2 regions of the Stenotrophomonas sp. 22LJNL06-5-1 genome follow, and region 2 is predicted to be linked to the other one. Evidence: riboswitches for the same ligand, from Rfam matches in the RefSeq annotation. Region 2 holds a riboswitch; the other holds the start of a gene.
The links. A riboswitch is a leader RNA that binds a small molecule or an ion and turns the genes downstream of it on or off. The one in region 2 is predicted to bind glycine.

Region 1: linked by a shared signal. The riboswitch ahead of AC13GF_RS18880 (trimeric intracellular cation channel family protein) and the one ahead of gcvP (aminomethyl-transferring glycine dehydrogenase) in region 2 are both predicted to bind glycine.

What each region holds. Positions count from the first base shown of each region.
Region 1 covers NZ_JBSPUE010000010.1:27,208-43,103, reverse strand. Annotated here, with positions in the region: gene AC13GF_RS18925 (sensor histidine kinase) at 1-22, shown strand, start outside; gene AC13GF_RS18920 (MarR family winged helix-turn-helix transcriptional regulator) at 95-595, shown strand; gene AC13GF_RS18915 (DNA alkylation repair protein) at 592-1,332, shown strand; gene AC13GF_RS18910 (DUF6616 family protein) at 1,388-1,726, shown strand; gene AC13GF_RS18905 (hypothetical protein) at 1,839-2,096, shown strand; gene AC13GF_RS18900 (3-deoxy-7-phosphoheptulonate synthase) at 2,392-3,465, shown strand; gene AC13GF_RS18895 (efflux RND transporter permease subunit) at 3,957-7,022, opposite strand; gene AC13GF_RS18890 (multidrug efflux RND transporter permease subunit) at 7,019-10,099, opposite strand; gene AC13GF_RS18885 (MdtA/MuxA family multidrug efflux RND transporter periplasmic adaptor subunit) at 10,096-11,262, opposite strand; gene AC13GF_RS18880 (trimeric intracellular cation channel family protein) at 11,547-12,164, opposite strand; glycine riboswitch at 12,249-12,352, opposite strand; glycine riboswitch at 12,366-12,455, opposite strand; gene AC13GF_RS18875 (GIY-YIG nuclease family protein) at 12,496-12,771, shown strand; gene AC13GF_RS18870 (nuclear transport factor 2 family protein) at 12,845-13,276, shown strand; gene AC13GF_RS18865 (NAD(P)/FAD-dependent oxidoreductase) at 13,359-14,639, opposite strand; gene AC13GF_RS18860 (NYN domain-containing protein) at 14,763-15,542, shown strand; gene AC13GF_RS18855 (glutathione S-transferase family protein) at 15,657-15,896, shown strand, end outside.
Region 2 covers NZ_JBSPUE010000009.1:36,872-52,767, forward strand. Annotated here, with positions in the region: gene AC13GF_RS18010 (potassium channel family protein) at 126-824, shown strand; gene AC13GF_RS18015 (methyl-accepting chemotaxis protein) at 977-3,100, shown strand; gene AC13GF_RS18020 (hypothetical protein) at 3,187-3,474, opposite strand; gene AC13GF_RS18025 (serine aminopeptidase domain-containing protein) at 3,607-4,308, shown strand; gene AC13GF_RS18030 (hypothetical protein) at 4,318-4,692, opposite strand; gene AC13GF_RS18035 (AraC family transcriptional regulator) at 4,800-5,522, shown strand; gene AC13GF_RS18040 (amino acid permease) at 5,605-6,972, shown strand; gene AC13GF_RS18045 (VOC family protein) at 7,076-7,486, shown strand; gene gcvP (aminomethyl-transferring glycine dehydrogenase) at 7,579-10,446, opposite strand; glycine riboswitch at 10,509-10,611, opposite strand; gene AC13GF_RS18055 (multidrug effflux MFS transporter) at 10,911-12,137, shown strand; gene AC13GF_RS18060 (siderophore-interacting protein) at 12,279-13,175, shown strand; gene AC13GF_RS18065 (hypothetical protein) at 13,258-13,650, shown strand; gene AC13GF_RS18070 (M2 family metallopeptidase) at 13,770-15,734, opposite strand.

The DNA.
Region 1 (15,896 bases), on a different contig from region 2:
GCTGCTGGGAAGCACTGGCTGAAATTCAAATCCGGCTTGCTTGGTTCAGTTAATTGACAATATGATTAGCTGCCTAATCATATAGAGAAGTCAGATGATTGAAGCCAAGCACCGCGCCCTTCTGGAAGAAGCGCAGCGACGCGGCCATGCCAATATCGCGCCGCTGCGCTTGTGCTTCCAGCTGCTCTCGTTGTCCTCGTCGATCGATCGCGACTGCGCTACCCGGCTGGCACCACACGGGCTCAGTGAGGGTCGCTTCATCGTGCTGTTCCTGTTGCATGGGGCCGGCGGCACGTTGCCGCCCCACGTGCTGGCCGAGTGCGCAGGCGTGACCCGCGCCACCATCAGCGGCCTGCTCGATGGCCTGCAGCGCGAAGGACTGCTGCAGCGTCGCAGCGATGCCGAGGATGGCCGCCGCCTGCAGATCGTACTGACCGGACCGGGAAAGCGCTTGGCCGAAACGCTGTTCGACCAGCACACGCAGTGGATCGGTGGTCTGTTCAATGGTCTGGACAGCGATGAACAGCAGCAGCTGTCGCGATTGCTGCACAAGGTCTGGCAGCACACCGATGCAGGACGAGAGCCTGCAGCATGAGCCTGGCGATCGCGGCGCAACGCCTGCATGCACTCAACACCGGCCGTGCCCCCGCCACCCATCTGGCCGAATGCCTGGCAGTGGACTTCGCCGCGCTGCTGCGGGTGGTGGCGCCCGCGCTTGCGCCGGAAGCGATGCAACGCATGCAGGATGCCTCAGGGAAGGGCATCACGCTGCGCATGGCCCTGGCTGCGCAACTGCTGCGTGAGGCGGGGCAGGGCGCGCCTGCGCTCTGGCAGCATCACGGCTCCGATACCGTGCGCGGTTGGGCCTGCTACCTGATCGGCAGCGATGCCCGCGCAACGTTGGCAGAGAAGCTGCAGCACATGCGCACGCTGGCCGATGATCCACACTTCGGTGTGCGCGAATGGGCGTGGCTGGCGCTGCGCACGGACATCGTTGCCGCACCGATGCAGGCGCTTGAGTACCTGCAACCGTGGACACAGGAAACATCTCCGTACCTGCGCCGCTTCGCCTGCGAAGCACTGCGTCCGCGCGGTGTCTGGGCCACGCATATCGCGCTGTTCAAGCAGCACCCGGAACATGCATCCGCGCTGCTGGAAGCACTGGCTGACGATCCGGAACGCTATGTGCAGGATTCGGTCGGCAACTGGCTCAATGATGCCGGCAAGACCCAGCCGCAGTGGCTGCGCCAGCTGTGCACGCGTTGGCAGCACGAGCGCCACAGCGACGCCAACGCCTACATCCGCAAACGCGCATTGCGCTCGCTCCGGTAGTGTCGGCCGCTGGCTGGCAACTCCGTAATCTCGTCAACCTCAAGGAAGAACCACCATGTCGCACACCTTCATCGAGCTCTACACCGCCACCCCCGCCTGGACCACGCTCCCGCCCGAGCAGCGGAATGCCTTCTTCGCCCGCATCGGCGCCGGCATGCAGCAGTTCGATCCAGCCCGTATTACGCCGCTGGCGATGGGCCGCATCGCCACGGGCGTACCGCACGGCAGCGATGAGCAGTTCTATGCGGTCTGGCGCTGCGCAAGCCGCGCGGAGGTCGATGCGTTGGTGGCCGGCATTGCCGCCACCGGCTGGCATGAGTACTTCACCACCACCCATGCGATAGGCGCGATGGACAGCATGGCCCAGCACCTGGCCGACCTGGCCGCCTTGTAGCGGGGCGGCTGGTGCCGATGGATCCCGGTCCTCGGCATGGGGGGCACATGCGCCTGTCACCCAGACGCGGTAAACAGGGCATTGCCCATGTCCATCCGCAGGGAAGTCGATCATGCAGAGCACGCTCCAGGTCACGCTGTTCGGCCCGCTTGGCGACAGCCCGGCGTTGCAGTTGCCGGGTCTGGAGGGGCCGTCGGTGGCCATCCAGGAATCGGCCCTGCGGCGGTTGGTTTCCGACCTCTACACCGCGCGTTCCCTGCTCAACCCCGAGCAGCTGGACGAGGCCCGGCAGGAGCTGGACCGCGTGCTGGAACGCTGGGCCGACATCCATGAGGGCCTGCTGCTGGACGTGGAAGTGCATGGCAAATGAGCGACTTTGCGTGGTTGCCGCCGCGTAGGCCGGGCTTGCGCGTATCTCGCTGAACCGCGTCCCCAGTTGCGGATGAAACATTTTGCACTGCGCAAAAGCTGTGTTATCAATAGATCCCATGAACGCAGCCCCCACCAGCTTTTACTGGTATTACTTTCCGAAGCCACTGGCGGAGGAAGGACTGCGCTCACCCTGAAGAAAGCTTCAGACGCATTCCCGAAAGCCGCCAGCGAACCTGGCGGCTTTTTTCATGCCGCCACGCTGGGGACCCCCAACGTTCCGGAGATCTCCCGCAATGCCCCCGCACACCGACGACCTGCGTATCCGCACCATCGAACCGCTGACACCGCCTGCCCAGCTGCTGGCGATGCTGCCCTGTGACGATGAAGCCTCCGACACCGTCAGCGCCTCGCGCGCGGCCCTGCACCAGATCCTGCACGGCCGTGACGACCGCCTGGCAGTGGTGGTGGGTCCGTGCTCGATCCACGACCCGAAGGCCGCCATCGAGTACGCCCAGCGCCTGAAGCCGCTGCGCGACGCGCTGGCCGGCGAGCTGGAAATCGTCATGCGCGTGTACTTCGAGAAGCCGCGCACAACGGTGGGCTGGAAGGGCCTGATCAACGACCCGGACCTGGATGGCAGCTTCAAGATCGACAAGGGCCTGCGCATTGCCCGTGGCCTGCTGCGCGACATCAACAAGCTCGGCCTGCCGGCCGGTGTCGAGTTCCTTGACGTGATCTCGCCGCAGTACATCGCCGACCTGGTGGCATGGGGCGCGATCGGTGCACGCACCACCGAAAGCCAGGTGCATCGCGAGCTGGCCTCGGGGCTGTCGTGCCCGGTCGGCTTCAAGAACGGCACCGATGGCAACGTGAAGATCGCCGCTGACGCGGTGGGTGCTGCGTCCAATCCGCATCACTTCCTGTCGGTGACCAAGCAGGGCGGCACCGCTATCGTGTCGACCACCGGCAACCCGGATTGTCATGTGATCCTGCGCGGCGGCAAGCAGCCGAACTACGACGCCGGCAGTGTTGCCGAGGCCTGCCAGGTGCTGGCCAAGGCCAAGCTGCCGACGCGCCTGATGATCGACGCCAGCCATGCCAACAGCCTGAAGAACCCGGAGAACCAGCCGAAGGTGATCGACGACATCGCCGTTCAGCTGGAAGACGGCGAACAGCGCATCGTTGGCGTGATGATCGAGAGCCATCTGGTCGGTGGCCGCCAGGAACTGGTGGAAGGCCAGCCGTTGGTCTACGGGCAGAGCATCACCGATGGCTGCATCGACTGGGACACTACCGTGACGGTGCTGGAGCGATTGGCCGCGGCCGTGCGCGCCCGTCGCGACGTGAAGGTGTCCGAAGCCGCTTGAGTGCGGCACGTGTGTGGATGGCGGCCAGCGCCTGCGGGGGTGCGGCCGCGATCAGGGCCGGTCGGAGTTGGAGACCGGCCCATCTGCACCGGCGATGCGCCTGGCGCTGCGCATGAGCGACAGCGCCAGGTACATCGCCGGGGTGGTGTGAGACGTAGATCCACGCCATGCGTGGATGATCCACCTGCTTTGGCAATGGCGGCTACGACCCGTCGGAGGCCACATCTGTCGCGGGCCCGTCGGGCCGCACCCGGCACGCCAAGTGGTCCAGTCCGCGCAGTGCGTTGATCCGCCTTGGATACGTAGAGTCGAGCTTGCTCGACTGCGGAAGAACGTGCCCCAACGGCAGTCGAGCAAGCTCGACTCTACTCAATGTCCGCAGTAGATCCACGCCATGCGTGGATACAGCTCTTGTGTAGCGTCGAGTCATGCTCGACTTGCGCGCTAAGCGCGTTGGTTCCCTGCAAAGAGCAGTCGAGCATGGCTCGACGCTACATGGCCTTTTTCGCGCGCACCCTCGCCAACGCCAGATACATCGCAGGCGTCGTGTACAGCGTCAGCCACTGGCTGACCAGCAACCCGCCCACAATGGCGATTCCCAGCGGTTGCCGGAGTTCCCAGCCTTCGCCGTTGGCCAGCATCAGCGGCAGCGTGCCAAGCAGTGCCGCCAGCGAGGTCATCAGGATCGGCCGCAGGCGCAACCGCGCGGCTTCCATTACTGAATCCTGCGCGCTCAACCCGCGCCGCTCGCCGGCCAGCGCGAAGTCCACCAGCAGGATGGTGTTCTTCATCACCACGCCCACCAGCAGGAACAAGCCGAGCAGGGCGATCAGGTTCAGTTCGTTGCCGAACAGCCACAACGCCAGCAGCGCGCCGACACCGGCCGAGGGCAGGGTGGACAGGATCACCAGCGGCTGCAGGAAGCTTTCGTAGAGGATGCCCAGCACCAGGTAGACCGCCAACGTGGCGCCCAGCACCAGCCATAGCTGGCGCGCGCGCAGCTGATCCAGGCCTCCGGCCTCACCGGACAGCTTGCCCTGCACCGAACGTGGCAGCATCAGTTTCGACATCGCACCATCGATCGCCTGCGTGGCCTGTTCCAGCCCCACGCCCGGTGCCAGCGCGAACTCGATCCAGATCGAGGCGAACTGTTCGCTGTGATACACCCGGTCCGGTGCCATGCCATAGCGCCAGCTGGCGATGCTCGACAGCGGAATGCGCTGGCCGTTGCCATCGATCACCTGCAGCCGCGACAGCGTGCCGGGGTCCTGGGTGTGCTTCGGGTCCAGCTCCATCACCACGCGGTACTGGTTGAGGCTGTCGTACAGCGTGGCCACCTGGCGCTGGCTGAAGGAGTTGTTGAGCATGCTGGCGACGGTACGCAGGTCCACGCCGTGGCGCGCGGCCGCCTCGCGGTCGATATCCAGCACCACCTGGCGCATGCCGGCATCACCCTGCGCTTCCACGTCCACCAGCTCCGGCAGGCCACGCAGTGCGGCGGCCACCTTCGGTGCCCATTCGCGCAGGGGCGCAGTATCGGCCGACAGCAGCTGGAACTCGTACTTGCCGCTGCTGCCGGCGCCTTCCAGGCGGATGTCCTGGTCCACCCACAGATAGAGATTGCCGCCGGGCAGCTTGGGCAGCTGCGCCCGCAGGCGGTCGATCACCTGCTGGCTGGAGACCTTGCGCTCGGCCAGCGGTTTCATCTTGATCATGATGAAGGCGTTGTTGACCCCGTTGCTGCCACCGATGTAGCCGATGATGTCCTCGATGGCCGGGTCGGACAGCAGCAGCGCGCGGTAGGCATCGATCTTCGGCTGCATGGCCTGGAAGGAGAGCCCGTCGTCGCCGCGGGCAAAGCCACGCAGCTGTGCGGTGTCCTGCTTGGGCACGATGCCCTTGGGTACCTGCTGGAACAGCCAGGCGTTGAGGGCGATCACGGCCACGAACGCCAGCAACGGCCAGCGCAGCCGGCGCAGGCTGGCCTGCAGCGTGCGCAGGTAGACCCCGCGCAGGCGCTCGAACAGTGCGTTGCTGCCGCGCTGCCAGGCCGAGGGCTGCCGTGCGTCGTCCACGAACAATCGTGCACACAGCATCGGAACCAGGCTCAGGGCGACCAGCACCGATACCGCCATCGCCGCCACCAGGGTCAACGAGAATTCGCGGAACAGGCGTTCGACGAAGTCGTCCAGGAACAGGATGGAGATGAACACCACGGCCAGCGCCAGGTTCATCGACAGCAGCGTTGCTCCCACTTCCGAGGCGCCACGCACGGCGGCCTGCCAGCGATCGGCGCCCAGTTCGCGATGGCGGGCGATGTTCTCCAGCACCACGATGGCATCGTCCACCACCAGCACGGCGGCCACGATCAGGGCCATCAGCGAGAGCGTGTTGAGCGAGAAGCCCATCAACGCCACCAGCGCGAGCGTGCCGAACAGCACCACCGGAATCGCCACGCTGGGCACCAGCGCTGCACGCCAGTGGCCGAGGAAGCCGAGCACCACCAGCACCACCAGCACGATCGCCAGCACCAGCGTGAGCTCCGCTTCGTGCAGGGTGGCGCGGATCACCGGCGAGCGGTCCATCACCAGGCGCATGTCCACGCTGGAGGGCAACAGTGCATGCAGCTGCGGCAGCTGCGCCTGGATGGCATCAACGGTGGCGATGATGTTGGCACCGGGTTGGCGGCTGACGATCAGCAGCACGGCGGGGCGTTCGTTGTGGAAGCCGCTGGCGTAACGGTCTTCCACGCCATCGGCAACGGCGGCGACATCGCCCAGCCGCAGCGTGCGGTCGTCGCTGGCCTTCAACGCCAGTTCGCGGTACTGCGCGGCCTGGCGCAGCTGCAGCGGCGCTTCCAGCTGCCACTGCTGGCGCGCGTCCCCCACCGCGCCCAGCGGGCGCACCGCATTGGCACGCGCGATGGCCTGGGCCACGTCTTCCAGTGCCAGGCCTGCATGGTTCAGTGCATTCGGGTCCAGCGATACGCGCACGGCCGGCAACGCGCTGCCACCCACCTGCACTTCACCCACGCCCGGTACCTGCGACAGCTTCTGCGCCAGCACGGTGGAGGCCAGGTCGTACAGCTGGCCGGGCGACAAGGTGTCCGAGGTCAGCGCCAACGCCAGGATCGGTGCCTGTGAGGGATTGACCTTGCGGTACTGCGGCATGCCGGGCATGCCACTGGGCAGCTGCCCGCGTGCAAGGTTGATGGCGGCCTGCACTTCACGCGCTGCCTCATCGATGTCGCGGCCGAGCACGAACTTCAGTTCGATCTGGGTCTGGCCCTGGGTGCTGGCCGAGTCTATGCGCGAGATGCCAGGCAGGCTGCCCAGTGCACGCTCCAGCGGCGTGGCCACGGTGGCCGCCATCGATTCGGGCGAGGCGCCGGGCAGGCTGGCACTGACTTCAATGGCGGGGTAATCGACCTGCGGCAACGGCGCCACCGGCAACAACCGCAATGCCAGCAGGCCCGCCAACACCAGTGCCACGGCCAGCAGGATCGTGGCCACCGGGCGCTGCACGCAGGCCTGTGCCAGGCGCGCGACAGGGGTCACGCGCGCGCCTCGTCAGGCGACGGCGCCGTAACGGCCGCGCGGCCACGCTGCAGGCGATCGAAGGCCAGATAGATCACCGGCGTGGTGAACAGGGTCAGTACCTGGCTCACCAGCAGCCCGCCCACCATCACCCAGCCCAACGGTTGCCGCAGTTCGGCACCGGAACCACTGGCCAGCATCAGCGGCACTGCGCCGAACAGCGCGGCCAGCGTGGTCATCAGGATCGGCCGGAAGCGCAGCAGTGCCGCCTGGTGGATTGCTTCGCGTGGCGTCATGCCGCGTGTGCGCTGCGCGTCCAGCGCAAAGTCGATCATCATGATCGCGTTCTTCTTCACCAGGCCGATCAGCAGCACGATGCCGATCACTGCGATCAGGTCCAGGCTGCGGCCGCTCACCCACAACGCGGCCAGAGCGCCGACCGTTGCCGAAGGCAGGGTGGAGAGGATGGTGACCGGATGGATGAAGCTCTCGTAGAGCACGCCCAGCACGATGTACATCACCACCACTGCCGCCAGGATCAGCCACAGTGTGGAGGACAGCGAACTGCTGAACGCCGCTGCGGCACCCTGCAGGCGCAGCTCGATGCTCTGCGGTAGATCCACGTGTGCGCGTGCGGCATGCACAGCCTCCACCGCTTCGCCCAGCGATGCGCCCGGGGCCAGATTGAATGACAGCGTGGCCGCCGGGAACTGGCCGACATGGTTGCGCAGCAGGGCGGTCGGGCCCAGATCCACGCGCGCCACCGCACCCAGCGGCACGGTCTGTCCGCTGCTGCTGCGCACACGCAGGCCCGTGATCGCCTCCGGCCCGGGCTGCCGTGAAGGATCGGCCTCCAGGACCACCCGGTACTGGCTGGCCTGGGTGAAGATGGTGGAGATCTGCCGTTGCCCGTAAGCGTCGTACAGCGCATCGGCCACCGCTTCCACGCTCACGCCCAGGCGCGCTGCGGCGTCGCGGTCGATGTTCACCCGTGCCTGCCGCCCCTGCATCTGCAGATCGCTGGCGACATCGCGCAGTGCCGGTTGCTGGCGCAGCACCTGCAGCAGCTTCGGGGTCCAGCGCTCCAGTGTTTCAAGATCCGGCGTGGTCAGCGTGAACTGGTACTGGGTGCGGCTGATGCGGTCTTCGATGCCCAGCTCCTGCACCGGCTGCAGGTACAGGGTGATGCCGGGGATCTTCGACACGCGCTGTTGCAGGCGCGCCATCACCTCGGTTGCGCCATCGCGGTCGCCATGCGGTTTCAACTCGATCAGCAGGCGGCCGGTATTGAGCGTGGCATTGTTGCCGTCCACGCCGATGTACGAGGACACGCTGGCCACCGCCGGGTCCGCTTCGATGGCGGCGGCCAGCGCCTGCTGGCGCTCGCGCATGGCCTGGAACGAGATGGCCTGCGGGGCTTCGCTGATGCCCTGCACCAGGCCGGCATCCTGCACCGGGAAGAAGCCCTTGGGCACGGCGAAGTACAGCGCCACGGTGAGTGCCAGCGTGGCAACGGTGGCCAGCAGCATCAGCGGCTGGCGCTGCAGCACCCAGCGCAGTTGTCGGTCGTAGAGGGCGATGACGCGGTCGAACACATCGGGCGCATGCGAGGTCTTCGCGTGCGGCTTCAGGAACCGCGCGCACAGCATCGGCGTCAGTGTCAGCGAGACCAGCAGCGAAATGCCGATGGCTACCGCCAGTGTCACCGCGAACTCATGGAACAGCGCGCCCACCAGGTCGGCCATGAACAGCAGTGGGATCAGCACCGCGATCAGCGAAACAGTCAGCGACACCAGGGTGAAGCCGATCTCGGCTGCGCCTTTCAGCGCTGCGTCGCGTGGGCTTTCGCCTTCCTCCAGATGGCGGGCGATGTTTTCCAGCATCACGATGGCATCGTCCACCACGAAGCCGGTGGCGATGGTCAGCGCCATCAGCGTGAGGTTGTTGAGCGAATAGCCGGCCAGCAGCATCACCGCGAAGGTGCCGATGAGCGACAGCGGTACCGCGACGCTGGGAATGAGCGTGGCCGGCAGATTGCGCAGGAACACCCAGGTGACCAGCACCACCAGGCCGATGGCCAGCACCAGTTCCTTCTGCACGCCGCGCACCGACGCGCGGATCGATTCGGTGCGGTCGCTCAACACGTTCATCTGCACACCAGCCGGCAGCGTGGCCTGCAGCTGCGGCAGCAGCGTACGCACCTGTTCGACCACGGCGATCACGTTTGCACCGGGCTGGCGCTGGATGTTCACCAGCACTGCCGGGGTGGTGCCGCTCCACGCCGCCAGCTGGCGGTTCTCGGCGCCATCGGTGATGGTGGCCACGTCGCCCAGCCGCAGCGGCGCGCCGTCGCGCCAGGCCAGCACCAGGGCACGGTACTCATCCACGCTGCGCATCTGGTCATTGGCATCGAGCATCACCGCGCGGATCGGGCCGTCGAAGCTGCCCTTGGGCAGGTTGACGTTGGCGGCGGCGATGGCGGTGCGGATGTGGTCCATGCCCAGGCCGTTGGCGGCCAGTGCCGCCGGATTGACCTGGATGCGCACCGCCGGGCGTTGGCCCCCGGCCAGGCTGACCAGGCCGACGCCGGGCAACTGTGCCAGGCGCTGGGCAATGCGCGTATCCACCAGATCGTGCACCTGCGGCAGCGACAGGCCTTGTGAGGTCACCGCCAGGGTCAGGATCGGCGTATCGGCCGGATTGACCTTGCGGTAGACCGGTGGCACCGGCAGGTCGCCGGGCAGGAAGCTGCCCGCCGCATTGATTGCGGCCTGCACGTCCTGTTCGGCCACGCCCAGCGACACCTCCAGGCCGAACTGCAGGGTGATCACCGACGCACCGCCGGAACTGGTCGACGACAGCTGCTTCAGCCCGGGGATCTGCCCGAGCTGGCGCTCCAGCGGCGCGGTGATGGTGCGCGTGGTCAGCTCCGGGCTGGCGCCCGGGTACAACGTGGTGATCTGGATGATCGGGTAATCGACCTGCGGCAGCGCTGCCACCGGCAGCAGGCGGTAGGCCAGCACGCCCGACAGCAGCAGCGCCACCATCAGCAGCGTGGTAGCGACCGGACGCAGGATGAAGGCGCGCGAGAGGTTCATGCGCCGGCCTTGGTCACGGCCTCCTCGGTGATGATCTCCACCGCGGTGCCGTCTTCCAGTCCGTCGATGCCTTCGATCACCACCTGGTCGCCCGCAGCCAGTCCCGAGCGCACGGCCACGCGTCCGTCATCGGCAGGCCCAAGCACCACATTGCGCCGCTGCGCCTTGTTGTCCTTGCCGACGACATGCACGTAGTTGCCCTGGCTGCCGAACTGCACGGCGGCATCGGGAATCAGCAGCGCGGGCTGCTCGCCCAGCTGCAGGCGTACGTTGACGAACTGGTTGGGGAACAGGGCCAGGTCGTCGTTCTCGAAGTGCGCGCGCAGCTTCAGCGTGCCGGTGGTGGTATCGATGCGGTTGTCGACGCTGGACAGCGAGCCGCGGGCCAGCTGCCGGCGTTCTTCGCGGTCCCAGGTTTCCACTGCCAATGCCGGTTGCGCCTGCACGGCATCAAGCAGCGCGGGCAGCTCGGGTTCGGGCACGGTGAACAGCACGCTGATCGGCGCGGTCTGCGCCAGCGTCACCAGGCCTTCGGCATCGCTGGCGCGCACCAGGTTGCCCACGTCCAGCCGACGCAGCCCGACGCGGCCACTGACCGGTGCGGTGATGCGGGTGTACAGCAGCTGCAGGCGCGCTTCGTCAACAGACGCCTGATCGCTGAGGCGGCGACCCTGCAGCTGGCGCACCTTGCTCTGCTGGTCGCTCAGTTCCTGCCCGGACACGTAGTTCTGCTTCTGCAGTTCGCGGTAGCGCTGCAGCTGGCGTTCGGCGTTCTCCAGCTCGGCCAGGTTCTGCTGCTGGATCCCCTGAGCCTGTGCCAGCTTCACCTCATACGGGCGTGGGTCGATCTGCGCCAGCAGGTCGCCGGCTTTCACCTGTTGGCCTTCCTGGAAGTGCAGGCGCAGCAGCTCGCCATCCACGCGGCTGCGTACCACCACGCTGTGCAGGGGGGTGACCGTACCGACCGCCTTCAGGCGCAGCACCAGCGGCTCGGCGCTGGCGCGCGCCACGCGTACCGGCACCGTCTTGCCCGGCGCATCGTCGCTGCTGCCGGCGTCGTCCCGGGGCCACAGCCACCACGCCAGAAGGGCGACGAGGGCGATGCCCAGCACCACCCACAACGGGCGGGCACGGCGGGAACGGGAATTTTCGGCGACAGACATGGGGCATCCTGCGCCCTGCGCGCGCAGGGACATGCGGGCCCGTCGGCGCGTTCACGGCACCACGGGCAGCGGGGAGGGAGTGTCTGGCGGGGCCGCGGGCGCGGCGTGGCTGGATGCCGTCGCGGCAGCAACGGGGTGACAATGGTAGCCAATCAGCCCGGCCAATGCCGCGTGACCATGGTCATGCAACGCATTCGGTAGTGCCGGCCGCTGGCTGGCAACCTGCTGGAATCTGCGGGCATGTGCCGTGTTGCCGGACAGCGGCCGGCACTACCGTCAAACAATCAATGCACTTCGTCGTGATAGACGAACTTCGGCATTTCCCAGCGGTAGTGGATCGCCAGCAGGCGCAGCGCGAAGCCGCCGCCGAGGCAGCACAGGATCGCGGTGGCGTCGGCCACGCCCCAGTGCAGCAGCAACAGATAGGCCGCGCCGGTCAGCAGCGCGATGATCGCGTACAGCTCCTTCTGGAAGATCAGCGGCACCTCGTTGCAGAGGATGTCGCGCAGCACGCCGCCGAACGCGCCGGTCAGCATGCCGGCGATCAGCACGATCGGCATCGCATGGCCGGCTTCGCGCGCGATCGAGCAGCCGATCAGGGTGAAGGCGATCAGGCCCAGGCCATCGAGCACCAGGAAGGTGCGGCGGAAGTGGTGCATCCAACGCGCCACCCAGGTGGCGATCAGCGCCGCACACACGGTGAAGCCCAGGTATTCGGGATGCTTCACCCAGCCCAGCGGATAGTGGCCGAGCAGGATGTCGCGCAGTGAACCGCCGCCGAGTGCGGTGACGCAGGCGATCATGACCACCCCGAACAGGTCCATGCGGCGGCGGCCGGCGGACAGCGCGCCGGTCATGGCTTCAGCGGAAATGGCAATCAGGTAGATGATGGACAGCAGCATGGGGCAGGCTCCGGGCGCGGTGGGGCCGGCCATGCGCGACTACCGCCACTGCCTGCGCAATGACGGGATGACGATGACCGGTGCCGCTCCCGCTGTCCTTTTGCCTGAGAGTTCAGCGGCGTAGGCCGCGTGCCCCTTCGGCGGATCGTCCCGGGCGTGCCCGGTGACCTCTCTCCAGCTCGGCGAGTCGAATGCATGGTTGGTGGGATTCCAGCCCACCGGCCTGAGCGATCATGGGAGCCTGCGCCTTCGGCGGGCGCCAGCGCGGCGCCTCTCTCCTGCATTCGGGCGCCAGTATATCCGCTGCAGTGCAGCACGGCATAATCCGGGCATGGCCCCGTCCCTCCGCCCCTGGTTCCTGTACCTGCTCGAATGCCGCGATGGCAGCTATTACGCCGGCATCAGCACCGATGTGGAGGCGCGTTTCGCTGCCCACCAGGCCGGCAAGGGCGCGCGCTACACCCGGGCGCGGCCACCGCTGCGCGTGCTGGCCGTGCGCGAATTCCCGGACCGGGCCGCCGCGTCACGGGCCGAGTGGCAACTCAAGCAGCAGCCGCGCGAACGCAAGCTGGCCTGGCTGCAGGCACCTGCCGAGACGCTTCTGTAGATCCACGCCATGCGTGGATGGGCGCTTCCAGCCATGCCATGATCGCCCCGCGCCCTCAGCGCTGGAGACCCGGATGTCCACGATCGCCCTGCTGTTCGCTCTCTCCGCAGCAACGAGCCCTGCCGCCGATCCGGCCACCCTCGCGGCCATTGAAGCTACCTGCCACGACTACGTCGACGGCCAGCTGGAGGCCGACCCACAGCGCGTCGCCCGCTCCCTGCACCCGGACCTGGCCAAGCGCGCGGTGCTCGGCGATACGCCCGACGAGCGGCTGGGCCTGCGCCGCATGTCGAAGGAAGAACTGGTCGCGCTGACGAAGCAGGGCGCGCTGAAAACCCCGAAGGATCAATGGGACCGCCGCTGCACGGTGCTGGACGTGACCGGCAACGCCGCCTCGGTGCGATTGGAAACGCCGTGGTTCGTCGACTACTTCCACATGGGCCGCTTCGACCAGCGCTGGGTCATCGTCAACGCGTTGTGGTACCCGAAGCCGAAGGCGCCGTAGAGCCGAGCCCATGCTCGGCTTCTGCAGTCCGCGCAAAGTGCAGCCGAGCATGGCTCGGCTCTACAGGAACATGCGTGCGGCCCTAGCGCCTCGGCCGCCGGTCTTCCTGATCATCACCGAAGATGATGCGCGCGCTGCGTTGGTAGCTCCAGTACGCCACGGCCCAGTTCAGCAGCACCACGATGCGGTTGCGGAAACCGATCAGGAAGAACACGTGCGCGGCCAGCCAGAACCACCAGGCCAGCACGCCGGACAGCTGCAGCCGGCCCAGGTGCACGATCGCAGCCATGCGGCCGATGGTGGCCAGGTTGCCGAAGTCGGCGTACTTGAACGGACCGGGCTCGGGCTTGCCGTGCAGGCGTGCACGGATCACCTCGGCCACGTACTTGCCCATCTGTTTGGCGGCGGGTGCCACGCCGGGCACCGGCTTGCCGTTGGCCTGGTTCAGCGCGGCCAGATCGCCGGCCACGAACAGTTCCGGGTGGCCAGGCAGGGTCAGGTCCGGTTGCACCTGCACGCGTCCGGCGCGGTCCAGCGGCACGTCCAGCGTGCGCGCCAGCGGTGAAGCGGCCACGCCGGCGGCCCAGACCACGGTGCGTGCCGGTACGAACTGATCGCCGAGCTTGAAGCCCTGGCTGTCGATGTCGCTCACCGGGGTGCCGGTCAGTACCTCCACGCCCAGTTTTTCCAGCTGCCGGCGCGCCTTCAGCGAAAGCACTTCCGGGAACGAGGACAGTACGCGCGGACCAGCCTCGACCAGCCGTACCTTGGCGCTGGCTGGATCAATGTGGCGGAACTCATTGCGCAGGGTGTGGCGCGCGATCTCGGCCAGCGTGCCGGCCAGTTCGACGCCGGTAGGTCCACCGCCAACCACGGCGAAGCTCAGCCACGCGGCCTTCTTCGCCGGGTCCGGTTCCGCCTCGGCGCGCTCGAACGCCAGCAGCAGCTTGCGGCGCAGCGCGATCGCATCGTCCAGTGTCTTCAGGCCGGGCGCATCATCGGCCCACTGGTCGTTGCCGAAGTAGGCGTGGGTGGCGCCGGTGGCCAGCAGCAGGCTGTCGTAGTCCAGTGTGCTGCCATCGGCCATGCGGATCTGCCGGGCCTGCTTGTCGATGGTCACCACTTCGCCGAGGCGGACTTCCACATTGCGCTGGTGGCCGAGGATGTGGCGCAGCGGTGCGGCGATATCCGGGGCGGACAGGCCGGCGGTGGCCACTTGGTACAGCAGCGGCTGGAACAGGTGATGATTGCGGCGGTCGACCAGGGTGATGCGTATGCGCTCGCGGGCCAGGGCACGGGTGGCCCAGAGACCGGCAAAACCGCCGCCGACAACAACCAGGTGGGGAACGCGCTCGCGACTCATCGACTCACTCCAGTGGGGGCATTGGGGGAAGCGCCTGGCATCTTCGCACGATGGCCCCCTGTCACGTCAGCGCCCGCGTGGATCGGCGATACTCGGGTTCAGGCAACGGCCCGTGAGGAGCCCATGAGCGAACCGGAAAAGCGCATCGCCCTGTTGATCGACGCCGACAATGCGCCGGCCTCGAAGATCGACGAGGTCCTGGCCGAAGTCGCCCGCTACGGTGTGGCGAACGTGCGCCGTGCCTATGGCAACTGGAAGAGTCCGCGGTTGAAGGGCTGGGAGGCGGTACTGCACGAATATGCGATCCGCCCGATCCAGCAGTTTGCCTACAGCAAGGGCAAGAATGCCTCGGACATGGCGATGGTGATCGACGCCATGGATCTGCTGTACGCGCGTAATCTGGATGGCTTCGCCATCGTCTCCAGCGATGCCGATTTCACCCCGATGGTGATGCGCCTGCTGACTGACGGCGTGAAGGTGTATGGCTTCGGCGAGAAGAAAACCCCGGAGCCGTTCGTCAACGCGTGCTCGAAGTTCACCTACCTGGAAGCGCTGGGCCAGACCCATGCCAGCGTGCCGGATACCGAACAGGCTTCCAGCGAACAGGCATCGAACGAGCCTGTTGCCAACGACGATGCCCGGCCACGCAAGAGCGGTGCGGAAATGCGCAGTGACACCCGGCTGGTGAAGATGCTGCGCCGCGCGGTGTCCTCGGCGGAGGGCGAGGATGGCTGGTCGCACCTCGGGCCGGTCGGCAGCCAGATCGGCAATCAGGCCTCGTTCGATCCGCGCAACTATGGCTACGGCAAACTCAGCGATCTGCTGGCGGCGATCGGCCTGTTCGAGCTGAAGAAGGATGGCAAATCGTCCTACGTGCGCGCGCTGCCGAAAAAGAACCGGTAATGCCGGCCGCTGGCCGGCAATTCCCGGATGCCAGATCCCGCATCCACCACCCACACACCCACTCCGATCAGGCGTATCGTTGCCGCTCGCATTGCCAGCAAGGAAAAAACCCGCATGTTGAAGATCTGGGGCCGCCGCAATTCCAGTAACGTCCGCAAGGTGCTGTGGTGCGCCGAGGAGATCGGCCTGCCGTATGAATCCATCGAAGTCGGTGGCAGCCACGGCGGCACGCAGACGCCGGAGTACCAGGCGATGAATCCCAACAGCCTGGTGCCGGTGATCGAAGACCACGGCCTGCCGCTGTGGGAGTCGAATGCCATCGTGCGTTACCTGAGCGCGCGCTATGCGCTGGGC
Region 2 (15,896 bases):
ATGTGTCTGCAGCATGATGTTCCCGTTGCGAAAATTCTCCTTTCGAGTGGGATTGGGGGATTGCTAGACGCCAATGCACGGGTGGCGAGCGATTCGCTTCTGGTCCTGATGATGGTAGTGGGTGCTTGGAGGAGCTTGGAGGTTCCGGGGAAACTGTATCGTTGCTGCGAAGCGCCTGGAGCGAAGAGTGCGTGGAAGTGAGATTTGCTAAAGCTATGGCTGCACAGCGCCGCTACCTCTTCATTGGACGGCCGGAGGAGATAGGACATGTTGACGTGCGGACGATGATGGTGAAGTTCGTAAGGTGGATGGAGCTCAAGGACCCCAGTGGTCGCTTTCGGTTCATTCTGAGCATGGGGCTGGTAATTGCGGCGGCACTGCTGCCACTGTTCAGGGCGTGGATCCCCTTGAATGTGACCCTTTGGATTGGGATGCCGCTCATTGCGGTCAGCTATGCCAGCTTTGGTTTTATCAGTCACAGATACGTTCGGTATACCCGAGAGCAGCTTGTCGCCGCTCCTATGGTTTTTGTGTCGACTGCCATTCTCTTGATTATTGTGTTCACCGGTTACTACATCGCTTTTCCGATCGCAATTTCGACTCGGGATGATGTGCCTATCTCTGGAAATCTGACTTCTGCGGTTTATTTTTCTACTGCAACGTTCACGACGCTTGGCTATGGCGACATCGTGCCGGCGAACGATCAGGGGAGATGGGTGGTAATGCTGGAGTCATTGCTGGGAATGACTCACATGGTCCTTTTTATCCTGAACTTTCTCCGAAATGTCGACTTTAGCCAAAGTGAAGATGGCCGTGAAAAGTAGCTTGTCGGATGATGCCGGCTTGGTCGTCAGCGTCCCGGGAATCATCTGGCCCTTCACTTTTATGAATGAATCTGGGAGGGAAATGGCGGTCCATATCAAGTGCAGCAGTACATGTGCCGATAGGGCCACATCCCCCCGTTTTGGATGTACCCATGAACTACTTGAGGAACGTCAGGGTTGCCTGGCGTCTTGGGCTGGGCTTTGGCCTGTTGCTGCTGCTGGTCGCCGCCGTGGTGGCCACCGGCGCCACCGCCAGTGTCGTGCAGAAGCGCGCGATGCAGCAGGTGGTCGACGTCAGCGTGGCCAAGGTGCGCCTGCTGTCGCAGATGCTCGATGCCAACAACCAGATGATGGTCGTGCGCCGCGAGATGCTGATCCGTCAGGGCGAAGACCGCGGTAGTGACGAGCAGCGCATTGCCGACCTGGTCAAGCGCTATGAGGCCAGCTGGACCGCCTACCAGGCACTGCCCAGCGACGCCGACGGCAAGGCCATCGCTGAAACCATCGCGGCCAAGCGTGCCATCGCGCGTCCGCTCAACAAGCAGACCAGCGAACTGATGGAGCAGGGCGATTACCCGGGTGCCGTGGCGCTGACCCTGGGCCCGGTGCAGGAAGCGGCCAATGGCTGGAACAAGGCGCTGTCCGATGGCGTGGACTTCGAAGAGAAGGAAAGCCGCGATGCAGCCGCCGAGGCGATCCGCCTGGGCGAGCGTAGCCTGCTGCAGCTGCTGGTGCTGGGCGGCGTTGCGCTGCTGGTCGGCATCGGTGCCTCGGTGATGATCGGCCGCAGCCTGACCGGTCCGCTGGCCCGCGCGGTGAACCTGGCCGAGCGCCTGTCCAAGGGACAGCTGGACCAGGAGTTCCGCCTTGGCGGCCGCGATGAACTGACCCAGCTGGGTGAAGCCATGGCCAGCGTTCGGCAGAGCGTGCAGGCGGCGATCGGCGCGCAGCTGCAGATGGCCGAGCAGCATGAGGCCGGCGCAATCCGCTATCGCATGGACGCCAGTGCCTTCCCCGGTGATTTCGGCCGCATGGTGCAGGCCACCAACAGCCTGGTGGAATCGCACGTGCAGGTGGAACTGCTCATGGCCGAAGTGATGCAGCGTTACGCCATTGGTGACCTCAGCCGCGACCTGCCGGACTACCCGGGCGAGAAGGGCACGCTGACCCGCACCCTCGCCGCGGTGAAGCAGAGCCTGATGGCGATCAACGCGCAGATCGATGAACTGGCCCGTGCCGCGCGCGCCGGTGATTTCAGCATGCGTGGCGATGCCGCTGCGTTCCAGTACCAGTTCAAGGCGATGGTCGAGCACCTCAACGGCATGATGGCCAGTTCGCAGGCCAGCATCGCCGATGTCTCCGATGTGCTGCGCGCGATCTCGCACGGCGACCTGACCGCACGCATGGACGGCGAGTACGACGGCGTGTTCGCGCGCATGCGCGACGACGCCAACACCACCACCGCTCAGCTGACCGGCATCGTGCGTGGCATCCAGGTGGCTGCCGACAGCATCAACAACGCGGCGCAGGAACTGGCCGCCGGCAACAACGACCTGTCGCGCCGCACCGAGCAGCAGGCAGCCAACCTGGAAGAAGCGGCTGCATCGATGGAGGAACTGACTTCCACCGTGCGCCAGAATGCCGAGCTGGCGCGTCAGGCTGACAGTGAAGCGCATGCCGCCGGTGCCGCCGTGCGCGAGACCGAGCAGGCGATGGCACAGATGGCGTCGGTCATGGGTGAGATCGACCAGTCCTCGGCACGCATCTCGGAAATCTCCACGGTGATCGACGGCATCGCGTTCCAGACCAACATCCTGGCGCTGAATGCTGCAGTGGAAGCCGCGCGTGCAGGCGAGCAGGGCCGTGGCTTTGCCGTGGTCGCCAGCGAAGTACGCACGCTCGCGCAACGTGCCGGTGTCGCCGCCAAGGAGATCAAGGAACTGATCGAAGACGCTGCCGCCAAGGTGAAGAGTGGCCTGGCGGTGACCGTCGAATCGGAAGCCGCGATTGCGCGCGTAGCCCAGGCGAGTTCGCGTACCACCCAGCTGATGAGCGACATTGCAGCGGCCAGCAAGGAACAGGCCGCCGGTATCGAGCAGGTCAACCAGGTGGTGGTACAGATGGACCAGGTGACCCAGCAGAACGCCGCGCTGGTGGAAGAAGCCACCGCCGCCAGCCGCGCGCTGGAAGAACAGGCGCATGCACTGACCACGTCGGTGTCGGTGTTCAAGGTGGAAGGCGCAGCGGCTTCAGCCGTGTCGCGTCGCGCAGCCTGAGCAGGCTGCTGATCCGGTGACAGGAATGCGGCCGCCTTGGGCGGCCGTATTTCCATTGCCTGCCCAGACAGAGGGACACACCGTCATCATTGTTCAAGGACACTGCCGAGCATGGCCCCCACGGCATACAGCACGGCCAGGGTAGGGGGCATCACCAGAAGGTAGACGGTCGTCCAGGTCTTTCCGGAAAGCCACCCACCCATGCCGATGACGTCGAGTGCTGCGGTCTGCAGCATCACCGGCAGCTGCATGAGGATGTAGACACTCTTGGGATCGCTGTTGGCCTGGGCATCGAGCACCAGCCAGGCGGTCAGCGCGAGATAGAGTGTGCATATGGCAATGCCGGTCCAGCTGAGCCAGCGTGGCTTGCGCATGCCGCCTTGTCCGTTCCGTCGGGACCATCAGCGTAGCGCCGCGTGCGCCGCCGTGCACTTCCTTGGGTCGAGCCAATGAGTGAAGCTGCAGGCAGGGAGCTGTGCGAAGAAACCTGAAGGGTGATCAACGTGATGAATGCTGTGATGCTGCCGGTCGTGATGCTGCCGGGCCTGGATGGCACCAGCCTGCTGTCGGCACACTTCGTGGAGGCGATGCAGGCGCGAGGCATCCAGATGCAGGTGCTGCCGTTGCCCGCGCGGGGGCAACAGGACTACACCACGTTGGCGTCGATCCTGCGCCCGCAGCTTCCCGCATCTCCTTTCGTGCTGCTGGCCGAATCGTTCGCCGGGCCACTGGCCATCGAACTGGCGGCGGCTGGGTTGCCTGGATTGCGTGGGTTGGTACTGAGTACGACCTTCGCACGGCGGCCGGTGCCGCTGCCTGCGGCAAGCGCACGGATACTGGCTCCGGCGTGGCCGTTGCCGCCACTCGCGTTGATGGCCCGGCTGCTGCTGGGGCAGTGGCGGACGCGCGCGAACCTGCGCGAGCTGGGCCTGGCAATCACGCAGGTACCGGCTGCAACCCTGCGCCAACGTGCTGCGGCGACACTGCAGGTGGACGTTCGTGCACTGCTGCCGGAACTCGTGTTGCCGACGCTGTGCCTGCACGCCACGCAGGACCGCTTGCTGTGGCCGCCCAGCGTGGCCGAGCTGCAGGCCCTGTTGCCCGATGCCCGCCATGTGTCGTTGGAGGGCCCACATCTGCTGCTGCAGGCGCGCGCTGACGCAGCGGCAGCCGAAGTTGCCGCGTGGATGACGACGTTGTCGCACTGAACGGTGCGCTCAGCTGCAGGCGCGGGTACGTGCCGCTTTCTTCGCCGCTACCTTGCGCACGGTCTTCTTCGCCGCACGGGTCTTCGCTGCCTTCTTCGCGGCAGCACTACGTGAGGCGGCGGTGCTGGTCTTCTTGACCACCGTTTTCTTTGCCGCCGTCTTCGCGGCCGTCTTGCGGGCAGGCGCCTTTTTGGCCGCCGCCTTCTTCGCCACCGTGCGCCCACTGCCGCTGCGCTTGCCGCCGCCATCCTGCTTGTTCACGGTGGCCCAGGCAATGCGTTCGGCAGTGCTTTCGCTGGCACCGCGCTCGCGCTCGCTGTCCTCGATGTGCTCGGCCTGGCGCTTCTGCTTTTCGGTATAGGCGGACTTGTCACCGCGGGGCATGGCCGGTTCTCCGGTCGGGGCTGGCCCCCACGGTGGTCCTGGCGGCGTTAAGCGCAAGTCCCGCAAGGGTGATCGCACCGGCAAGGGGCCTCGGCTATGCTTGTGGCATGCGAGTCGAGCCCGCCGACATCGAAGCCCTGTTCGACGCCATCCCGGATGTGCTGTTCTTCATCAAGGACCTTCAGGGGCGTTACACCCACGTCAACCAGACCATGCTGCGGCGGCTGGGCCTGCGCGCGCGCAAGGACGTGATCGGGCGCACCGCGGCTGAAATCTACCCGACCGGCCTCAGTGCGGACTACGTCGACCAGGACGCCCGCGTGCTGTCCGGCGAGGTGATCGAGAACCTGATGGAGCTGCACCTGTTCGCCAACCGCGAACCGGGCTGGTGCCTGACCTGCAAGCGCCCGCTGGTGGTCGATGGGTCCATCGAGGGCCTGATCGGCATTTCCCGCGACCTTGGCCAGAAGGACAGCCTGGGCACCCAGTACGAACAGCTGCGGCTGGCCCTGGCCCACCTCAATGCGCACTACGCCGAGAACGTGCGCATGCAGACCCTGCTCGACATCACCGGCTTCTCGCTGTCCAAGCTGGAGCGCAGTTTCCGCAAGGTGTTCCAGATGACCCCGCAGCAGGTGCTGACCCGGCTGCGGATCCAGATGGCCATGCACCTGCTGCATGGCGACGACAGCATCGCCTGCATCGGCCAGGCCTGCGGTTTCAGCGACCAGAGCGCCTTTACCCGCAAGTTCAAGGCTGAAACCGGTTTCTCGCCGCGCGCCTACCGTGCCCGCATCGGCGGCAGTGTCGGCGAGCCAGCACTGGCCTGAGCGGCCTGCTGCGCTGTGCCTATCCCCGCGGGCATGGGACAGGGTAAGGTGTCGCCCCTGTAGCCCGCCGCCAGCCCCGCCGATGCCCAACTCGATTCCGACCGCTTCGCCGTCCCGCCTCGGACATTCGCTCAAGCCCCGCCAGCTGATCATGATGGGCCTGGGCAGCGCCATCGGCGCCGGCCTGTTCCTCGGCTCGGGCGTAGGTGTGCAGGCGGCCGGTCCGGCGGTTCTGGTGTCGTATCTGGTGGCCGGCGCGCTGGTGATCATCGTGATGAACGCACTGGGCGAGATGGCGGCGGCCAAACCGACCAGCGGCGCGTTCTCGGTGTATGCGGCCGACGCCATGGGCGCCACCGCCGGCGCCACCGTGGGCTGGTTGTGGTGGGTGCAGCTGGTGATCGTGATCGCCGCCGAGGCGGTAGGCGCGGCCGGGCTGCTGGCCACGGTCTGGCCTGCGGTGCCGGTCCCGATGGCAGCGCTGGCGTTCATGCTGTTCTTCACCGCGATCAACCTGCTCGGAGTGAAGAACTTCGGCGAGTTCGAATTCTGGTTCGCCATCCTCAAGGTGGTGGCGATCCTGGCCTTCATCGCCATCGGCGTGGCGCTGCTGATGGGCTGGCTGCCGCAGGTGACCTCGCCGGGCCTGAGCAACTTCACCGAACACGGTGGCTTCGCTCCGAAGGGCCTGGCCGGTATTGGCGCTGCATTGCTGGTTGTCGTTTTTGCCTTCGGTGGCACCGAGATCGTCGCCGTTGCGGCAGCCGAGACCGAAGATCCCGAGCGCAGCATCGCCCGTGCCATCCGCACTGTGGCCTGGCGCATCCTGGTGTTCTACATCGGCTCGCTGAGCGTGATCATCGCCGTCGTGCCATGGACCAGCGAGGCGCTGAAGTCCCCGTTTGCCGCCGTGCTGGATATCGCCCGCATTCCCGGCGCCGGCACCGCCATCACCCTGATCGCGGTGATCGCGTTGCTGTCGGCGCTCAATGCCAACCTCTACGGCGCCTCGCGCATGATGTATTCGCTGGCGCAGCGTCGTGAAGCGCCGGCCGTGCTGGGCTGGACCGATCCGCGCCAGGTGCCGGTGATCGCCGTGCTGGCCAGCGTGCTGTTCGGTTTCGCCGCCACGGTGATGGAGCTGCTGTTCCCGGACCGGGTGCTGCCGGTGCTGCTGAACATCGTCGGTTCCACCTGCCTGCTGGTGTGGACGCTGTCGCTGGTGTCGCAGCTGGTGCTGCGCCGCCGCGCGGATCGCCTGGGTACCCGGCTGCCGTTCCGCATGGCCGGCTTCCCGTGGCTGACCTGCTGCGCGCTGGCGATCCTGGCACTGATCTTCGGCCTGCTGCTGAGCGAGTCGCACACCCGCCTGCAGTTCCTGTCGATGGTGGCGCTGACCGCCACCATCGCCGCCGGCAGCGCCATCGCGCGGCGCATGCGCGAGGCGTGACTGAAGCTGCCGGCCAGCGGCCGGCACTACCACGGAGGCTGCACATCCGCCGTGCCATCCTGATCGTGTGGGCCGTCAGCGGCCCGTTGACCAGGAGTACCGCATGCTGCGCAGTCGCCCCTTCCTGATGTTCACCGGCCAGGCCGAGGCCGCCCTGGCCCTGTACGCCGAGGCCTTCGCCGATTTCCGCCTGCTGGCAATGCAGCGCCATCCGGACGGCGCCGGTGCCGGCGTTCCCGGGCAGGTCCGCCAGGCCATTTTCCTGCTCGGAGGCACCCACTACCTGTGCTTCGACAGCCTGGACGTGCACGACTTCACCTTCTCGCCGTCGATCTCGCTGTTCGTGGAGTGTTCCGGCGCCGAACAGTTCGAGCGTGCCGCGCGCGTGCTGGGCGAGGGCGGCCACTGGTTGATGCCGGTGGGCGACTATGACTTCAGCAACCGCTACGGCTGGGTGCAGGACCGCTTCGGCGTGTCGTGGCAGTTGAGCCTGGGGCAGATGCCGGACCCGTGATCGGATTGTTGTGGGTGTGGACCTGGGTCCACGCGCCCTTATGAAAACGGCCCGCTTGCGCGGGCCGTTTTCATTTCCGATGGGTCGAAGGATTACGCCTCGACTTCATCATCCTTGTAGGCATCGACCGGGATGCAGGCGCACATCACGTTCTTGTCGCCGTACACGTTGTCCACGCGTGCCACCGGCGGCCAGTACTTCTGCAGCTTCAGGCTGGGCAGCGGGAACGCAGCCAGTTCACGCGGGTAGGCGTGGGTCCATTCGCTGGCAGTCACCGCGGTGGCGGTGTGCGGCGCGTTCTTCAGCGGGTTGTCTTCGCGGTCCAGGCGGCCGTCTTCGATCGCGGTGATCTCCTCGCGGATCTGGATCATCGCGTCGATGAAGCGGTCCAGCTCGTGCAGCGATTCGCTTTCGGTCGGTTCGACCATCAGCGTGCCGGCTACCGGGAAGCTCAGGGTCGGGGCGTGGAAGCCGAAGTCGATCAGGCGCTTGGCCACGTCCTCGGCGCCGATGCCGCTGGTCTTCTCCAGCGGGCGCACGTCCAGGATGCACTCATGCGCCACCAGGCCGTTGCGGCCGGTGTACAGGGTCTTGAAGTGCGGGGCCAGGCGCTTGGCGATGTAGTTGGCGTTGAGCTGCGCGACCTGGGTAGCCTTGCGCAGGCCATCGTGGCCCATCATCGCGATGTACATCCAGCTGATCGGCAGGATCGAGGCGCTGCCGAAGCTGGCCGCGCTGACCATGCCGACCGGGCCGTTGTCACCCAGCTTGCCCGGCAGGAACGGCGCCAGGTGCTCCTTGACCGCGCACGGGCCAACGCCCGGGCCGCCACCGCCGTGCGGGATGCAGAAGGTCTTGTGCAGGTTCAGGTGCGAAACGTCCGAACCCCACTTGCCCGGCTTGGCCACGCCGACCAGGGCGTTCATGTTGGCACCATCGGTGTACACCTGGCCGCCGTGCTTGTGGATGATCTCGCAGATCTCCACCACCTCTTCCTCGAACACGCCGTGCGTGGACGGGTAGGTCATCATGATCGCGGCCAGGCGGTCGCTGTACTTCTCGGCGTTGAGGCGGATGTCCTCGACGTCGACGTTGCCGTTGGCATCGGTCTTGGTCACCACCACCTTCATGCCGCACATCTGTGCCGAGGCCGGGTTGGTGCCGTGCGCCGAGTCCGGAATCAGGCAGATATCGCGATGTTCCTCACCGCGCGAGCGGTGGTAGGCGCGGATCGCCAGCAGGCCGGCGTACTCGCCCTGCGCACCGGAGTTCGGCTGCAGGCTGACCGCGTCGTAGCCGGTGCATTCCACCAGCATCGCTTCCAGCGTGTCGATCAGTTCCTTGTAGCCCAGCGCCTGGTCGGCCGGCACCAGCGGGTGGATCTGCGAGAACTCCGGCCAGGTCACCGGGATCATCTCGGCGGTGGCGTTGAGCTTCATGGTGCACGAGCCCAGCGGGATCATCGTGCGGTCCATCGCCAGGTCCTTGTCGGCCAGCGAACGCAGGTAGCGCAGCAGTTCGTGCTCGCTGTGGTGGGTGTTGAACACCGGATGGGTCAGGAACGCGGACTGGCGCAGCAGGCCGGCCGGCAGCGCGTCGGCAGTGCTGGCATCCAGCGCGTCGACGTCCAGCGAAGCGCCGAACACCGCAGCCACGGCGACGATGTCGGCGCGGGTGGTGGTCTCGTCCAGGCTGATGCCGACCGAGTCGCTGTCGATCGCGCGCAGGTTGTAACCAGCGGCGCGTGCCTTGGCATGGATTTCATCGGCATGCACGCCGGTGACGTGCAGGGTGTCGAAGAAGTCGCCACCGACCTGCACGCCGGCGCTGCGCAGCGACGCGGCCAGGATCGAAGCCAGGCGGTGGGTGCGGCGGGCGATGCGGGCCAGGCCTTCCGGACCGTGGTAGACGGCGTACATCGAGGCCATCACCGCCAGCAGCACCTGCGCGGTGCAGATGTTGGAGGTGGCCTTCTCGCGGCGGATGTGCTGCTCGCGGGTCTGCAGGGTCAGGCGGTAGGCCGGCTTGCCTTCGGCATCGATGGAGACGCCGATCAGGCGGCCCGGCATCGAGCGCTTGTAGGCATCACGGCAGGCCATGAACGCAGCGTGCGGGCCGCCGAAACCGAACGGCACGCCGAAACGCTGGCTGTTGCCGACCACGATGTCCGCGCCCCATTCGCCGGGAGCGGCCAGCAGGGTCAGCGCCAGCAGGTCGGTGGCCACGGCCACCAGGCCGCCGCGCGCGTGCACGGCATCGACCAGCGCCTTGTAGTCGCCGACCTGGCCGAAGGTGTCCGGGTACTGCAGCAGCAGGCCGAAGGCCTCCGCTTCCAGTGCTTCGGCCGGGGTGCCCACGCGCAGCACGATGCCCATGGGCTCGGCGCGGGTGCGCAGCAGTTCCAGCGTCTGCGGGTGCACGGCGTCGTGCACGAAGAAGGTGTCCGACTTCGACTTGGCCGAACGCTTGGCCAGGGTCATCGCTTCGGCGGCGGCAGTGGCTTCGTCCAGCAGCGAGGCGTTGGCGATCTCCATGCCGGTCAGGTCGGCGCACAGGGTCTGGAAGTTGATCAGCGCTTCCATGCGGCCCTGCGAGATTTCCGCCTGGTACGGGGTGTAGGCGGTGTACCAGGCCGGGTTTTCCAGGATGTTGCGCAGGATCACGTTCGGCGTGTGGGTGCCGTAGTAGCCCTGGCCGATGAAGCTGCGCAGCACGGTGTTCTTGTCGGCGATCGCACGGATCTTCGCCAGTGCCTGTACTTCGGTCATCGATTCCGGCAGCGCCAGCGGCGCCGGCGATTTGATCTTGGCCGGTACGATGGCATCGGTCATTCCATCCAGCGACGCGTGGCCGACGACATCGAGCATCTGCGCGATCTCGGCGTCGTTGGGGCCGATGTGGCGCTCGACGAACGCATTGTGGTGCTCGAGCTCACGCAGGGAAGGGGTGTTCTGGGACATGGCGAAGGATCCGTCAGGAAAGGGCACACGCACGGGCACAAGCCGCCGGTCGGCGGTCTGCGGGGCGCCCCTCTGTCCTTTTGCCTGAGAGTTTAAAAGCGCGGCGGACCGCAGCTTCGTGCCCCTTCGGCGCCGGATCGAACCGGTCTCTCCAGAGTTCTGTTACGGGTGGTATCGGGCCTGAGCGATTACGGGCGTTGCGCCTTCGGCAGCGGTGTTCCGCTTCTCCCACCGTGTTGCCCGCTGATTATAGCCCGTTGCGGGCCCGCCGGCCGCCTCCAGGTATGGCCACCGCGCCTGAATGGCCGATGGCCCAGCCGTGCGTTTTGTGCACCTCTGCATGGCATCGGGCGCAATCCCCACCTATGATGGGCGGATACCCGAATTCATCTGGCGCTGTCCCTGCAGAAGGGGACCGGCGCCCGCCGTGCGTGCCGCGCATGGCCCTGCCGGACGCCTTCCCCATGACCGCCGCTGTTGCTCCCTCCACCCGCCGCATGGCCCTGCTGCTCGCCGGCCTGGCCATGTTCGGTCCGTTCTCGATCGACACCATCTTCCCGGCGTTCCCGCAGCTGGCCCAGCGCCTGGCGGTGGACGAGGTGGCGGTGCAGCAGACCATCAGCGTGTACCTGCTGTTCTATGGCCTGATGAGCCTGGCGCACGGCCCGCTGTCCGACGCCTGGGGCCGCAAGTGGGTGATCCTCGGTGGCCTGGTGGTGTTCGTCGGCGCCTCGGTCGGCTGCGCGTTGTCCACCGACCTGACCACCTTGCTGGCGTTCCGCGCGCTGCAGGGCCTGTCGGCGGGTGTCGGCATGATCGTCGGCCGCGCGGTGATCCGCGATCTCTACCATGGCCACGACGCGCAGCGCCTGATGAGCCAGGTGTCGATGCTGTTCGGCATCGCCCCGGCCATCGCGCCGATCATCGGTGGCTGGATCCTGCTCAGTGGTGCCGGCTGGCCGCTGATCTTCTGGTTCCTGGTGGTGTTCGGGCTGGTCCTGCTGGCGGCCACTGCACGCTACCTGCCCGAGACCCATCCGGTTGAAGCGCGCGTGCCGTTGTCGCCGCGCACGTTGATGCGTGACTACGTGCGGATCGGCTTCAACCCGCGCTTCCTGCGCCTGGCACTGGCCGGCAGCATCGGCTTCGGTGGCATCTTCCTGTACATCTCCTCGGCGCCGGTATTCGTGATGCAGCACCTGCATCTGGGCGAGGGTGGTTTCGCCTGGTTGTTCATCCCCACCATCGGCGGCATGACCACCGGCTCGTTCCTGTCCGGGCGCATGGCCGGGCACACCACGCCCACCCGCCAGGTGTCCATTGGTTTCGGCCTGTGCGCGCTGTCGGTGCTGTTGAACGTCGGCTACGTGGCGCTGTCGCCGCAGTTCGTGCTGCCGTGGGCAGTGCTGCCGATCTTCCTGGGCGGCATGGGCATGGCACTGATCTTCCCGATCCTGGCGCTGGCGGTGCTGGACATGTACCCGCACCAGCGCGGCCTGGCCTCGTCGCTGCAGGCCTTCGTGCAGCTGATGATCAGCACCGTGGTGGCCGGCGTGGTATCGCCGCTGCTGAGCGCCAGCCCGCTGCACCTGGCACTGGGCCAGGCCGCATTCTTCGGCGCCGGCTTCGTGTTCTGGTACTGGGAACACCAGCGTGAACGCGCGGCGCAGGCGGCCTGCACGGGCCATTGAGCAGCGCGCAGGGGTAGGGCGGGCCGCGATGCCCGCAATGCTTGCGACAGGGAACGACCGGACTAGGCTGGGCACTCCAGCCAGCCGGTGCGTGGATGCACGACAGCCAGCCAATCCGATGTCGTTGCATGAGGTTCCCCCATGGCTGCGCAGCAGACCTACCGCCTGTTCGAGGTGGCGCTGAAGGAGCGCCGCGTTCTTTCCCCTTCCCTGGACCGCATGGTGTTCACCGGTGCCGACGTGGCGCGGATGAAGACCGAAGGCCCGGACCAACGGATCAAGGTGTTCTTCCCCTTGCCCGGCCAGGACGTGCCGCAGGTCCCCAGCGGTGAAGACTGGTACCCGCGCTACCGGGCCCTGCCGGACGATCAGCGCCCGCCGATGCGTACCTACACCATCCGCCAGTTGCGCGCCGAGCAGGGCGAGGTCGATGTCGATTTCGTCATCCACGGCGAAACCGGTCCCGCCTCGCGCTGGGCCATGCACGCCCGCCCCGGCGACCGCGTGTTGCTGCTGGCCCCGGACGCCGACTGTGCCGGGAGCAGCGAGGGCTGGGAGTGGAAGCCACCTGCCGGTGTCGGCCAGGTGCTGCTAGTGGCCGATGAAACCGCGTTGCCGGCGGTGGCCGGCATCCTTGAGGAACTGTCGACCATGGTCGACCCACCGCGCACGCTGGCGCTGCTGGAGGTGGCGCAGGCCGGTGATGCGGTGCACCTGAAGGCGCCCTCCAGCGCCGAGCTGGTCTGGCTGCCGCGCGGGCAGGCCGCCTACGGACAGCCGTTGCTGGAGGCGGTGCAGGCGCGGATGGCAGCGGCCTCGGGCGTGGCTGTCGGCGATGCGCTGGAGGAGATCGACGTTGATACGCAGATCCTCTGGGAGCAGGCCGATACCCGCGTGGCCGGGCCGCTGTATGCCTGGGTGGCGGGCGAGGCGGGTGCGGTGATGGCGATCCGCCGCCACCTGGTGCGCGATTGCGGGCTGGACCGCCGCGCGATCACCTTCATGGGCTACTGGCGGCAGGGCAAGGTGCTGGACTGAGCGAACTGGACCGGGCACGCGTGAAGCAGCGCTGCGGGCGGGGTGCGCTATCCTTGCGCCCCCTTCGCAGCGGTACCGCACCATGTCCACCAGCTCCAAGACCCGTCGCGACCAGCGCCGCCGCCAGGAAGAAAAGGCCGCCAACAAGGCCGCTGCCCAGGCCTCGCCGGTGGAGCCGCATGCCGAACTGCGCGATACGCAGCGCACGCTGCTGGCCGGTGTCGTGCGCCGCGACGGCGAATGGGTGCTGGGCATGGACGGCCGCATCGCGGGCCACAGCGAGAGCGCTGCGCAGGTGCTGGCGCTGATCATGCAGGCCGGTGAGCTGCACGAGCGCAAGGGCACGCCGGTGCGCCTGGTGTACTCCGATGCACTGCGCGATGCTGCACAGGCCGAAGCCAAAGAGAAGGGCCAGACCTTCGAGGAGTTCAAGGCCGAGCTGGCTGCAGCGATGGCAGCGAAGAAGAACAGCTGATCGCTGTTGCGGTAGAGCCGGCCGCTGGCCGGCTGCCAGACGGATTTCCACCGTGCAGTTGCCGGCCAGCGGCCGGCACTACCAGAAAGGGGCGGATCCTCGCGGACCCGCCCCTTTTTTCATTTTGCTGCCGGGGCCGCGTTGGCCTGCCAGCCGCACATCTGGCCTTCGTTCTGCTGCTTCAGCCACTCGTTGACCGGGGTGAAGTACTCGATCATCGGGCCGGCATCGAGCTTGTCGGTACCGGTCAGCTCCTTCAGCGTGGCCTGCCACGGCTGGCTGGCGCCCTTGCTCAGCATCGCCCAGTACTTCTGGCCGGCTTCCTTGTTGCCGTAGAAGGTGCACTCATGCAGCGGGCCCTTGTAGCCGGACGCGTCGCACAGGCCCTTGTAGAACTGGAACTGCAGGATGCGCGCCAGGAAGTAGCGGGTGTACGGGGTGTTGCCCGGCACGTGGTACTTCGCGCCCGGATCGAAGAACTCTTCGCCACGGGTGCTGGCCGGCGCCACGCCCTGGTACTTGGCCTTCAGGTCCCACCACGCCTTGTTGTAGTTGTCGGCAGTGATCGAGCCATCGAACACGCCCCAGCGCCAGCGGTCGATCATCAGCCCGAACGGCAGGAACGACACGCCTGACAGCGCCATGCGCATCTGGTTGTTGATGACCGCCTCGCGGCTTTCGGTCGGTGCATCGACCAGGCCGATCGAGCTGAGGTACTTGGGCGTCATCGCCAGCACGATGGTGTCGCCGATCGCTTCATGGAAGCCATCGTTGGCACCGCCCTGGAACAGCGGCGGCAGCGGGTTGTAGGCCAGGTCGTAATAGATGTGGCCCAGCTCGTGGTAGATGGTGGTGAAGTTCTCTTCGTTCGGCTTGATGCACATCTTGGTGCGCACGTCGCCTTCCATGTTCATGTCCCAGGCGCTGGCGTGGCAGACCACGTCGCGGTCGTCAGGCTTGATGAACTGGGTTTTTTCCCAATAGGACTGCGGCAGCGACGGCATGCCCAGCGACACGTAGAAGTCCTGCGCGCGTTCGGTCATCTGCTTGGCGGTACGCAGTTCGGCCTCACGCTGCGCCTTGTACTGGGCGGCCACGTTGGCGTCCTTGCCGGCCTTGGCCAGCGCCGCGCTCAGGTTGGTCTGGTACTGCTTTTCCAGCGCTGCGGTGATGTCCAGGCTGCCGGCGCCCGGATACGGTTCCAGCTGGTCCCACAGATTCGACCAGTCCTGCTGCCACATGTTGCCCAGCAGGTGCGCGGCGATCAGGCCGTTGCCCACTTCGGCCTTGTCCTTGCCGTAGGTCTTGTCCAGCTTGCCGCGTGCGTAGCAGTGCAGCTGCTCGTACATCGGCTTGACCTGTTCCCACAGACGGTCGGTTTCCGGGCCGATCTGCTCCGGCGGCATGTCGTAGCCGCTGCGCCACATCTGGCCGGCATCGGTGAAGCCCATGCCCTTGGCACCTTCGTTCACCAGGCCAACGAACTTCTGGTAGTCGCCGCGCATGCTCTTGGTGGTGCTGTGCCAGCCCTGCCAGGCGTCGAGCTGCTTGTCGTAATCGCGGCTGCGTGCCAGCACCTGTTCCAGCTCGCCCAGCTGGCGGCAGGAGTTGGGATCGTTGGCGTCGGTGCAGTACTTGCCGGCGCCGTAGCTGCCTTCCATGCGGGTGGCGATCTGGGTCAGCTCGGCCAGCTTGGCCGGGTCGCGCGGCGCCGGCATCGAGGACATCAGTTTCAGCAGGTGGATCGCGCGCTTGCTGTCCTCGCTCATCGGCTTGCCGTCGAACTTGGCGGCCTGTTCGATCCAGCTGTTGAGCTGGGTCAGCGAGCGCTCGTTGGCCTTGGCCGCGATGCGTTCCGAATCACTGTTGATGTAGGTGGAGGACAGCCACTGCGCCGAGGTCATCTCCGGGTAGGCGGCCTTGAATTCGGCATTGATGCGGGCCACGAACTGGTCGGCGGTTTCGCCGGCCGGGGCGCTGCTGCTGGCGGTATCGGTGCCTGGGGCAGCTTCCTTCTTGCAGGCGGCCAGGGCCAGCGTGGCGGCGGCGATTGCCGAGGCCAGCAGGAGATGACGGTGTTTCACGGGCGGTCCTTGGGTGGTGAACGACGGCCGAAGGCTAGTGGGCCGTCGCTGCCACCGCAAGTGGCGGAAGTCGGCCGGGCGGCGCCCGGCACCCGCAGAGGCCTTCAAGCAAGGGCAAAGGCAGAAGCAACAGCGGACTATCCGTGGTTTGGCGGGGCGGTG